One region of the Bradyrhizobium sp. USDA 4532 genome, then DNA from elsewhere that is predicted to be linked to it. Evidence: predicted binding sites of a transcription regulator. Region 1 holds the regulator's gene; each other region holds the start of a gene.

Region 1 (3,272 bases):
ACGCGCTGCGGGCGCTGGCGCGCGCCGAAGGCGCCGAGACCGTCGACCTCGGCGTTGCCGCCGACACGGTGGAGGCGACCACGGCGGGCATCCGCCGGGCGCGCGAGGCCGGTGCCGATGTCCTGATCACGACAGGCGGCGCCTCGGTCGGCGACCACGATCTCGTCAAGCGGTCGCTGGAAGCCGAGGGGGTCGAGATGGCGTTCTGGCGGATTGCGATGCGGCCCGGCAAGCCGATGATGCATGGCCGGCTCGGCGCGATGCGGGTGATCGGCCTGCCGGGCAATCCGGTGTCGTCCTATGTCTGCGCCTTCCTGTTCCTGGTGCCGTTGATTCGGGCGCTGAGCGGCCGGAAAGTGATTCGTCATCGCCGCGCGAGCGCCCTGCTCGGCCGCGACCTCGCTGCCAACGACCAGCGCGAGGACTATCTGCGTGCGCGGCTCGAAGCGCGCGAGGACGGCAGGCTGATCGCAACGCCGGTGACGCAGCAGGACTCGTCGCTGCTCGGGAATCTCGCTGCGGCACGGGCACTTCTCGTGCGTCCGCCGTTTGCGGCAGCTGCCGTCAAGGGCAGCGAATGCGAGATTCTGACACTGCCCGAATAGGGTTTTCGCGCCCCGCCGATTGTGCGTTGCCCGACACGTTCACCGGAAATTAAGTGGTTGCGGAACACATATCGAACATATAGTGTCCGTTCATGATTTGTTTCGAGTACTGGTGTCTACATTCGGGAAGCTGCATGGAAGCAGGTGCATTGAGCACATGCTCCTGAGGTCAGGCCCGGCCTGCAGGCCCCACCAGAAGAGTCTCGGAATCGAACGACGCTATCAACCGGGGGAATACTCGAGATGCTCACGCGCAAACAGTACGAACTACTGCGTTTCATCAATGAACGTCTGAAAGAGGCCGGCGTACCGCCCTCCTTCGACGAGATGAAGGATGCGCTCGACCTGCGCTCGAAGTCCGGTATCCACCGCCTGATCACTGCGCTGGAGGAGCGCGGCTTCATCCGCCGCCTGCCGAACCGCGCCCGCGCCATCGAGGTCATCAAGCTGCCCGAACTCTCGGCCGGCGGCGGCAACGGCCGCCGCGGCTTCACGCCCAGCGTCATCGAAGGCACCCTCGGCCGGCGCGCCAGCACGCCGCCGATTGCCGAGGACGACGGCAACCGTCCGGTCGCGGTCCCCGTGATGGGCCGGATCGCCGCCGGTACGCCGATCGAGGCGCTGCAGACCCGCAGCCACACCATCAGCGTGCCGCCCGACATGCTCGGTGCCGGCGAGCACTATGCGCTCGAGGTGCGCGGCGACTCGATGGTCGATGCCGGCATCCTCGACGGCGACATGGCGCTGATCCAGCGCAACGACGTCGCCAATACCGGCGACATCGTGGTGGCGCTGATCGACGAGGAGGAAGCCACCCTGAAGCGCTTCCGCCGCCGCGGCGCATCGATCGCGCTCGAGCCGGCCAACACCGCCTATGAAGTGCGCATCCTGCCGCCGAACCGGGTCCGCATCCAGGGCAAGCTGATCGGCCTTTATCGCAAATACTGAATTGCAAATACTTGCGGCGGCCGGGAACGAGCAACACGTCGGATCGTTCCTTGCATGATAGTGTAGCGTACGGCCTGCCCGATGCGCTCCGATACCTCTCGCGCAGCGTCGCGTGTTTGTGATCGGAGCGATCTCGGACCAGTCGTACAATCGCCCAGAAACGAGCAGACGCTCGTTCGCTATCGTCCACTCTGGTAGAGGCCCTAATGCCTCAAGGAGAGGCACGGGTCGCTACCTCGAAATGAGGAGCCATCCGATGTGTGACTATAGTCTGCACGCCGTGGCATCGCGCCCCGCCATTGTCGGAGAGACGCTGATCACGACGACGTTCCGCGGCACGTCGACCCGCGGCTTTGCTTCGGAGAATGACCCCACTGTCGCGGTCTGCATGCTGCCGGGCACCGAGCTCGCTTTCGCCGAGAACGTTCGCTACGACAGCCGCTGGATCTGGACCAAGACGCTGAACTATCGCGTCGGCGTGTTCAACGAAGTCGAGCCCGACGTGCCCGATCGGCATCATGACGCGGTCGAATTCCCCGACGGCAGCCATGTGCTGGTGACCCAGCTGGTCGAGGGACAGCGCGTCAGCGTGCTGCAATTGCCGGCGCTGCATCCGCCGGTCGAGCAGAAGCCGAAGGTTGTGGAGCGGCGGCCCTCCGCATTCGCAACGCTGTTTTTGGGTTGAGCGCATCGTCGCCGCGGAATGAGCTGTTCGGCGGCGGATGACCTAAGCAATTTCGGGCGACCCCGGACTCCCGCTTCCGGGGCGCAGAAGGAGATTTGCGTCGGCCGGCACCTTGGCGCATCATCGGGTACGGAGGACGTGCGCGGTGGTCGATAAGGTCACATGGCAAAAGGCTGGACGCGTCACGGAACCGGGCCGCTACATGTTCCGGTTCGGTTGGCTGACGGTAACGGCCGACGACCTGAAAGTCTGGGAGCAATTTCCCGAGGCTTCCTTCACTCTCGTCAAGAAGCCCGACGCCGGCCCCGACTCCGACGAATACCATCTCGGCCTGTTCGAGCTGCCAAGCGCGCCCTTGCCGGACCACGGCTAATCATCGCCCTGCAGATCGGTCTCGGCCGGCGTCGCATCCACCGCAGGCCGCGGCGCGGGGGCGCGTAGCGTCGTCTCGCTCTCGCCGTCGCCGGAAACCGCCGGCGACCACGGCCGGTCGATCCCGCCGGGCTTGACCGCATCGACGACGTAGCCGTCCCTGCTCCGCCGCAGCACCAGCGCGCCGTGGCGGCGCAGCCGCTCGGCATCGATCACCGATGCCGCGCAGCCCTGCGGCGCCCGCCGCGCCGTCACGATCAGGGCTGCGCGCTCGCAGTCGTCCGCCAGCGCCTCCGACCGGGTCGCCAGCGCGACGAAGGTGCCGCTTGGTCCCTGGGTCACGCAGCCGCCGGCATCGCACGAGACGCCCTCGCCGAGCGACGCATCGGTGGCGGTGCGCGCGTCGGCGTCCGCCGCCAGCCACTCCTTGACCAAAAATGCATCCTTGGCGCTGTGCATCAGATGCAGCCGTCCATCACCGCCACCGCGACATTGCGGCCGTCGCCCGAGATCAGCACGTCCGGCTGCGGCACCCTGAGCGCCCAGACCGAGGCCACCAGCAGCAGCACCGCACCTGACCAGCGCAGCGGCGTGCGCAGCAGCCCGAGCAGGATGATGCCGGCGCTCGCTGCGATCAGCGGCCCGATGCCGAACGCCGCCAT
Region 2 (3,272 bases), 3.3 Mb from region 1:
GGTCGGCCACTTCGCGTACGCTTCCGTGAAAGCACTGGCCAGCCGCTCGAACTCGTCCTTCGCTTCGAACGGCGGATCGATCAGCACCAGGCCGCGCCGTTCGTTCGGCGGCACGAATGCGGGCAGCGCCATCCAGCCGTCGAGATCGACGACGCGCGCTTGCGCGTCGCGTCGCAGCGCGTCGATCAGTTGTTTGCGCGCCGTCGGTTCGATCTCGCAGGCGGTGAGGCGATCTTGCGGACGCAGCAGCGCCCGCGCGATCAACGGCGAACCAGGATAGGCTTTCAGCTCGCCTTTCGGATTGAATGCTCTGACGATGTCGAGATAGGGCGCGATCAGCGGCAATGCCTGGTCGGAGAGCCGCGCCTGCATCAGCCGCGCGATGCCGGTGAGCCATTCGCCGCCGCGCTGCGCTTCGCTCGACGTCAAATCATAGAGACCGGCGCCGGCATGGGTGTCGATGACGCGGAACGGCGCCGGCTTGTCCTGCAGATAGGTGAGCATGCGCACCAGCACGATGTGCTTGATGACGTCGGCAAAGCTGCCGGCATGAAAGGCGTGACGGTAGTTCATGTGATGATCGTGCTGCGCTCCCAAAGGGTGCGCATGTTGTACTCGTCATGCCCGGGCTTGTCCCGGCCTTCGCTAAAGCTTCGGCGGGGGTAACGTCCGAGCTCGGCGAAGCCTTGGCGTAGCCGGCTCCCGGGCATCTGCGCCTTATCTTGCTTGTTTCGCGATGGCGCAGGTGGCCGGGACATGCTGCGCGACGACGCGCAGCGCGGGTCTGCCGGCCATGACCCAGAGTTTCAGCCGCCGCGAACCGGCGGCATCAGCACCTGATCGCGGCGGCAGGCGCGGCGGTCGATTTCCTCGCAGGAGCGGAATTGCAGATCCTTGCTGAGGCAGATCCGCACCTCGCTGAGCCGCTTGCTGTCGCAGGTCACCGAGATCGCGGAGTTGCTGAGGCCCGGATTGACCTTGATGAATGCCGTCTCCAGCTCGTCGGGCGCGACCGTCTTCGGCTCCGACAATTGCAGGAATTCCTCGGGGATCTTCACCGTGGCGCGGGCCTTGCGGATGGCTTCGAAATAGGCGCGCTCGCCGAGACCGGAGCAGGTGCCGTGCTTGTCCCACTCGTTGTAGATCAGCCCGGGCGCCGGCATCAGGTCGAGCATCGAGCTCATGATGCTGCGGGCGAGTCGCGGCGAAGGCCGCTGGCAGTATTCCGGAAAGCCCCGCTCATATTGCGGCCACAGGCCGTGCACCACGAAGGAATAGGGCCGTCCGCCGCATTGCGCCTGCGTGCCGCGGCCGTTGTTGCCGCGCTCGCTCGCCGCCTCGCAGAACGAGGGCGACCACGACAGCGACAGCACATAGAAATCGAACTCACCGGGCGCATTCTGGCGGCGATCCTGGGCCGACGCCCCGACCGCACCGCACAGAATAATGGCAACCGAAATCAAAAATCGGGAAATCGTGTCCAACCGAGGCATCAAAACGCTCCCTCACTCGACCGCCCAGAGCCTAGCAGGCCGCGAGAACATTTCAAGAACAAAAAGCCGCCGTCCAAATGGCGGCGGCTCCTGCTTTAGCAATCTGGTCGGAGATCAGGGCCGCGCGGCCTTGCAGGACGGGTTATAGGTCCAGTTGCGGTCGAGCCCCGCGACGCACCATTCGACGCCCTGATTGATGCTGGCAAAGCCGCCGTCCTCGATGATCGAATAGTGCACCTTGCGCACTTTGCCGTCGCTCAGCATCGCCTCGCCCGTGCAATAACGGCGCGGGATATTGTCGGACTGCCAGGGGCGGAAGGCGGTTTCGTGAATCCCGTTGAAGCCGGTGATCACGAGCGGCGAATTCCAGAAGGTGGCTTCCTTTTCCTGGAATTGCGTGCTGATGACTGTCAGGGCCTTCTCGCATGGGGCCACATTGCCGTCATAGCGCGGGCCGGACAGCCAGAAGTTCATTTCGAGCGGATTGGCGGCTTGGGCCGTACCCCCGAAAGTCAGCAGGCCGACCACGAGTGCGGCGCCGAGGCCGAGCTTGCGGCCGAGTTTATTGCGGGAGTTGAACAGGTTGCGCATGGGAATCCACCCGATTATCCGATGCCGCGGACGGTGCCGCGAAGCCCCGGCAAGGTCAAGTGCAGGGCGGCAACACCTGCGGAGAAGTCCACTTTGGGGAGCCGGCTCGTTCTTTTCACGGTCGCCGGCGCACTCTATGTTGGCTCGAAGCGAAATGGAGTCTGCGATGCGAAGGAAATTGGCCGCGTGCCTGGTTGCCGTTTGCGGGATGCTGGCCGTTGTGCCGGCGCGGGCGGATTGGATGCAGCCGGTACCGCCGTTCAAGGGCAATGATACCGGCGGTATCATCGCCTATACGCTGGCGACCCAGAGCGACGCCCGGCAACTCGCAGTCGATCACTGCGCCTCCTACGGCAAGGTGGTTAAGTTCCTTGCGATGCAGAACTATCCGGGCGGCTACATCTCTTTCGCCTGTCGCTGGGTGCCTTATGGCGCAGCCCAGAGGCCGCTGCGCACGCTCTACTGAGCGCGCACCGGATCTTTCGATCGTTCAGCCGGGAGCCGACCGCATGACCCGACAGCTTGCCTTGCTTGGTTCGGCTGTGTGCCTTGTCCTGTCCGCTGGCGCCGCAAGTGCCGTCGACCTGCCGATCCGCAAGGCCGGTCTGTGGGAGATGAAGATGGTGCGCACCGGCGGGCCGATGCCCGAAATCACCATGCAGCACTGCACCGACGAGACCACCGACAAGGAGATGAGCGCGGCGGCCTCGCCGATGGCCAAGGAAGTCTGCTCGAAGCAGGATATCAAGAAGACCGCGACCGGCTATGTCAGCGACAGCGTCTGCAGCGTCGCCGGCATGACGATGCAGAGCCATGCCGAGATCGTCGGCGATTTCAATTCCGCCTACACGGTGAAGAGCACCTCGCATGCCGAGGGCGGCGCGGCCGGCTCGCGCGACACCACGATGACCATCGAGGCGAAATGGCTCGGCGCCTGCAAGAGCGACCAGAAGGCCGGCGACATCATCATGCCCGGCGGCATGAAGATGAACGTCAAGGACATGGAAAAGCTGAAGGGCCTCATGCCCAAGCAGAAGTAGCGCGCAGCGCATCCGGCTGTTGCCGGGCGCCCGAATGCATCGCCTCGCATGCTGAGAGGCTGCGCAGCTTGCACCACCATCACTTCGAGTAGCTCGCGACAAAATTGCAAAGCAATCTTGCGCTGAGGCGATGTGCAATCCATCCGAT
Region 3 (3,272 bases), 4.7 Mb from region 1:
TCGCGGTGCTTATGGTTTGCGGAGCGTAAATGAGAGTGGTTACTGTCACGTTGACGCGGCGGGCACCGGCCGGAAGCCGGCGGAGATCACGCCGCGCGGCGCAAATCGTCGGCCAATGCACGATAAGACAGCGCTTCGGCGAGATGTAGCCGGCCGATCGTCTCGGCGCCGTCGAGATCGGCAAGCGTGCGCGCCACCCGCAGCACGCGGTGATAGCCGCGCGCGGTGAGGTGCATGTTGTCGGCGGCCTCGCGCAGCAGCTTCTGCCCATGCGCGTCGGGTTGCGCGATGGTCTCGAGCAGCGAACTCGGCGCTTCCGCATTGGTGCGGACATGCGGCATGCCGGCAGCCGCATAGCGCGCGAGCTGGATGTCGCGCGCGGCCGCGACGCGGGCGGCAACCTCGGCCGATCCCTCCGCCGGCGGCGGCAGGATCAGATCGGCCGCGGTCACGGCGGGCACCTCGATCCGCAGGTCGATGCGATCCATCAGCGGGCCGGAGATCCGCATCTGGTAGTCGCCGGTGCAGCGGTCGAGCCGGCCGCGCTTGCAGGAATAGCCGGGTTCATAGGCATGGCCGCAACGGCACGGGTTCATGGCTGCGACCAGCATGAAGCGCGCCGGATAGGTGACGCGGTGGTTGGCCCTGCTCACCGAAACCTCGCCGTTCTCCAGCGGCTGACGCAGCGAATCCAGCACGCGCGGATCGAACTCCGGCAATTCGTCGAGGAACAGCACGCCCTGATGCGCCAGCGAGATCTCGCCCGGTTTGGCGCGCATGCCGCCGCCGGTCAGCGCGGCCATGCTGGCGGAATGATGCGGGCTGCGGAACGGGCGTCGCGCGGTCAGGGCGCCGTCGCGGATCTCGCCGGCAACCGAGGCGATCATCGAGACTTCGAGCAGCTCCGACGGCGACAGCGGCGGCAGGATCGAGGGCAGTCGCGCCGCCAGCATCGATTTGCCGGCGCCGGGCGAGCCGATCATCAGAAGATGATGACCGCCGGCGGCGGCGATCTCGAGCGCGCGTTTCGCGCTCTCCTGGCCCTTGATGTCGCGCAGGTCCAAAAGCGTTTCCTCGCGCTCATGCACCTTCGGTTGCGGCCGCGACAGCACCTGCGTGCCCTTGAAGTGGTTGGCGATCTGGATCAGCGAATCTGCCGCGATGATCTGGATGTCCGGACTGGCCCAGGCGGCTTCCGAGCCGCAGGCGGCCGGGCAGATCAATCCCTCGTCGCGCGAATTGGCGCCGATTGCCGCGGGCAGCACGCCCGCCACCGGCGCGAGCGAGCCGTCGAGCCCGAGCTCGCCGAGCACGGTGAAGCCGTTCAGCGCATCCGGCGGGATCGCGCCGATCGCCGCCATCAGGCCGAGCGCGATCGGCAGGTCGTAATGGCTGCCCTCCTTGGGCAGGTCGGCGGGTGCGAGGTTGACGGTGATGCGGCGGGCGGGAAGCGCGAGGCCGGAGGCGATCAGCGCCGAACGCACGCGTTCGCGGGCTTCCGACACCGCCTTGTCGGGCAGGCCGACTATTGCGAATGCCGGCAATCCCGGCGCGACCTGCACCTGCACGTCGACCGCGCGGGCCTCGATCCCCTCGAATGCGACGGTGGAAACGCGCTGGACCATGCTGCCCCTATTCTTCCGCAATCGAAGGTAGCGGAACCGGGCGGCAAGTGCAAGAACATTACAGGAACATTCGCGGCGCCGAGGGCTGGTCGCCCGGTACCAGTTCACCGCGCGGCGCATCCGTTTCCGGCCGGCGCGGAGGCGTCGGGCGTCGGCGCCATGACGCGCGCCTCGCGCGATCGAACACAGCTCGCATCGTCGACAACTGCAGGAATCATTCTCAAGAATCATTCCAGCACGACGAGCATCGCGCGCTTATTGTCGCAGCGCGTCGTCGATTTCCCCGCTGTTTCAGCGATCGCACGCTGATCGCGCGCGCAGTCTCGATCTATTCCAACTGCCGAGGTCTGTACTCGCGAGCCCCGCGCTGTAGAGCCGGATCACAAATCCATCCAGGCTGACATCAGGGGCGCCTTCGCGTGATCGGTCGACTTGTTTCGCATTCCACCCGTCAACATCCAGCGCTGCGAACGATCGGTCTATGTACCGCCGCCGTCCTTGCCGCAGGAGTCGCGACCGAACGCGCCGACGCGCAATCGGAACTGCCGCCGGTGAGCGTGGACGCGCCTCAGCAGCGCGCGATCACTGCGAATGCAAAACCGGTTCGTCGTCCGGTGGCCGCACGCGCGAGCCGCGCCAATCGTGTGGCTCGATCCCAGCAGGCGACGACGCCAGCTGCGGCACGATCCGGTGCCGGCGCCGGCGAGCGAGCCGGCGGTCCGGTGGTCGGGTTCGTTGCCACGCGTTCGGGCACGGCGACCAAGACCGACACGCCGCTGATCGAAATCCCGCAATCGATCTCGGTCGTCACGACCGACCAGATCAGGAACCAGGGTGCGGAATCGGTGGGCGCGGCATTGCGCTACACCGCAGGCGTCAGCGGCGACGTGAATGGCGGCTCGGACACCCGCTTCGGCGGCCTGCAGATCCGCGGCTTCGACATGACGATGCCGGGCCTCTATCTCGACGGCCTGCGGCTGCCGAGCAGCAACTATGTGCACTTCCTCGGGCTCGATCCGTACGGAGCCGAGCGCCTCGAGGTCCTGAAGGGGCCATCCTCGGCGATGTTCGGCGGCAGTGGCACCGGCGGCATCCTCAACTATGTCAGCAAGCTGCCGACTGCACGCGAGTTCGGGGAAGTGTCGCTGTCGGGCGGCAGCTTCAACCGCTATCAGGGCGAGTTCGACATCGGCGGCCGCGCCAACAAGGAAGGGACGGTGCTGTGGCGCCTGACCGGCGTCGCGCGCGATGGCGAGACCCAGGTCGACTACACCAAGGACAATCGCGTCTTCATCGCGCCCGCCGTCACCGTGAAGCCGAACGAGGACACCACGATCACCTTCCTCGCGAACTACCAGAAGGAACGCACCGGCTGGGGCCTGCAATTCCTGCCGCCGTCCGGCACCGTCTGGGCCAATAACGGCCGCTACATTCCGAACACGCGCTTCGTCGGCGAGCCCGGCTTCAACCAGTTCGACACCGAGCAATCCTCGGTCGGCTACATGCTGTCGCACGACTTCAACGAGGCGCTGACCTTCCGCCAGAACCTGCGCTATTCGTGGATGCACAACGAGCAGAAGAGCTTCTACGGCACCGGCTATGCATCGGCGGCCGACGAAGCCGCGGGCCTGCTGTCGCGCGGCGGCG

What was found. The regulator LexA, encoded in region 1, represses DNA repair genes until DNA is damaged. The targets are predictions, from matches to a motif close to TGTTCNNNNTGTGTTCNG.
Region 2: J2R76_RS21205 (ribonuclease T2) is a predicted target of LexA. The motif match lies at 1,537-1,554, and genes of this name have one in related genera.
Region 3: J2R76_RS27750 (YifB family Mg chelatase-like AAA ATPase) is a predicted target of LexA. The motif match lies at 1,677-1,694, and genes of this name have one in related genera.

What each region holds. Positions count from the first base shown of each region.
Region 1 covers NZ_JALJZN010000001.1:1,292,991-1,296,262, reverse strand. Annotated here, with positions in the region: gene glp (gephyrin-like molybdotransferase Glp) at 1-605, shown strand, start outside; gene lexA (transcriptional repressor LexA) at 849-1,553, shown strand; gene J2R76_RS06270 (hypothetical protein) at 1,810-2,238, shown strand; gene J2R76_RS06265 (hypothetical protein) at 2,384-2,611, shown strand; partial or broken gene J2R76_RS06260 (ComEC/Rec2 family competence protein) at 2,608-3,272, opposite strand, start outside.
Region 2 covers NZ_JALJZN010000001.1:4,642,695-4,645,966, reverse strand. Annotated here, with positions in the region: gene J2R76_RS21210 (23S rRNA (adenine(2030)-N(6))-methyltransferase RlmJ) at 1-573, opposite strand, end outside; gene J2R76_RS21205 (ribonuclease T2) at 807-1,493, opposite strand; gene J2R76_RS21200 (hypothetical protein) at 1,608-2,084, opposite strand; gene J2R76_RS21195 (hypothetical protein) at 2,251-2,550, shown strand; gene J2R76_RS21190 (DUF3617 family protein) at 2,594-3,124, shown strand.
Region 3 covers NZ_JALJZN010000001.1:6,024,118-6,027,389, reverse strand. Annotated here, with positions in the region: gene J2R76_RS27750 (YifB family Mg chelatase-like AAA ATPase) at 87-1,625, opposite strand; gene J2R76_RS27745 (TonB-dependent siderophore receptor) at 2,348-3,272, shown strand, end outside.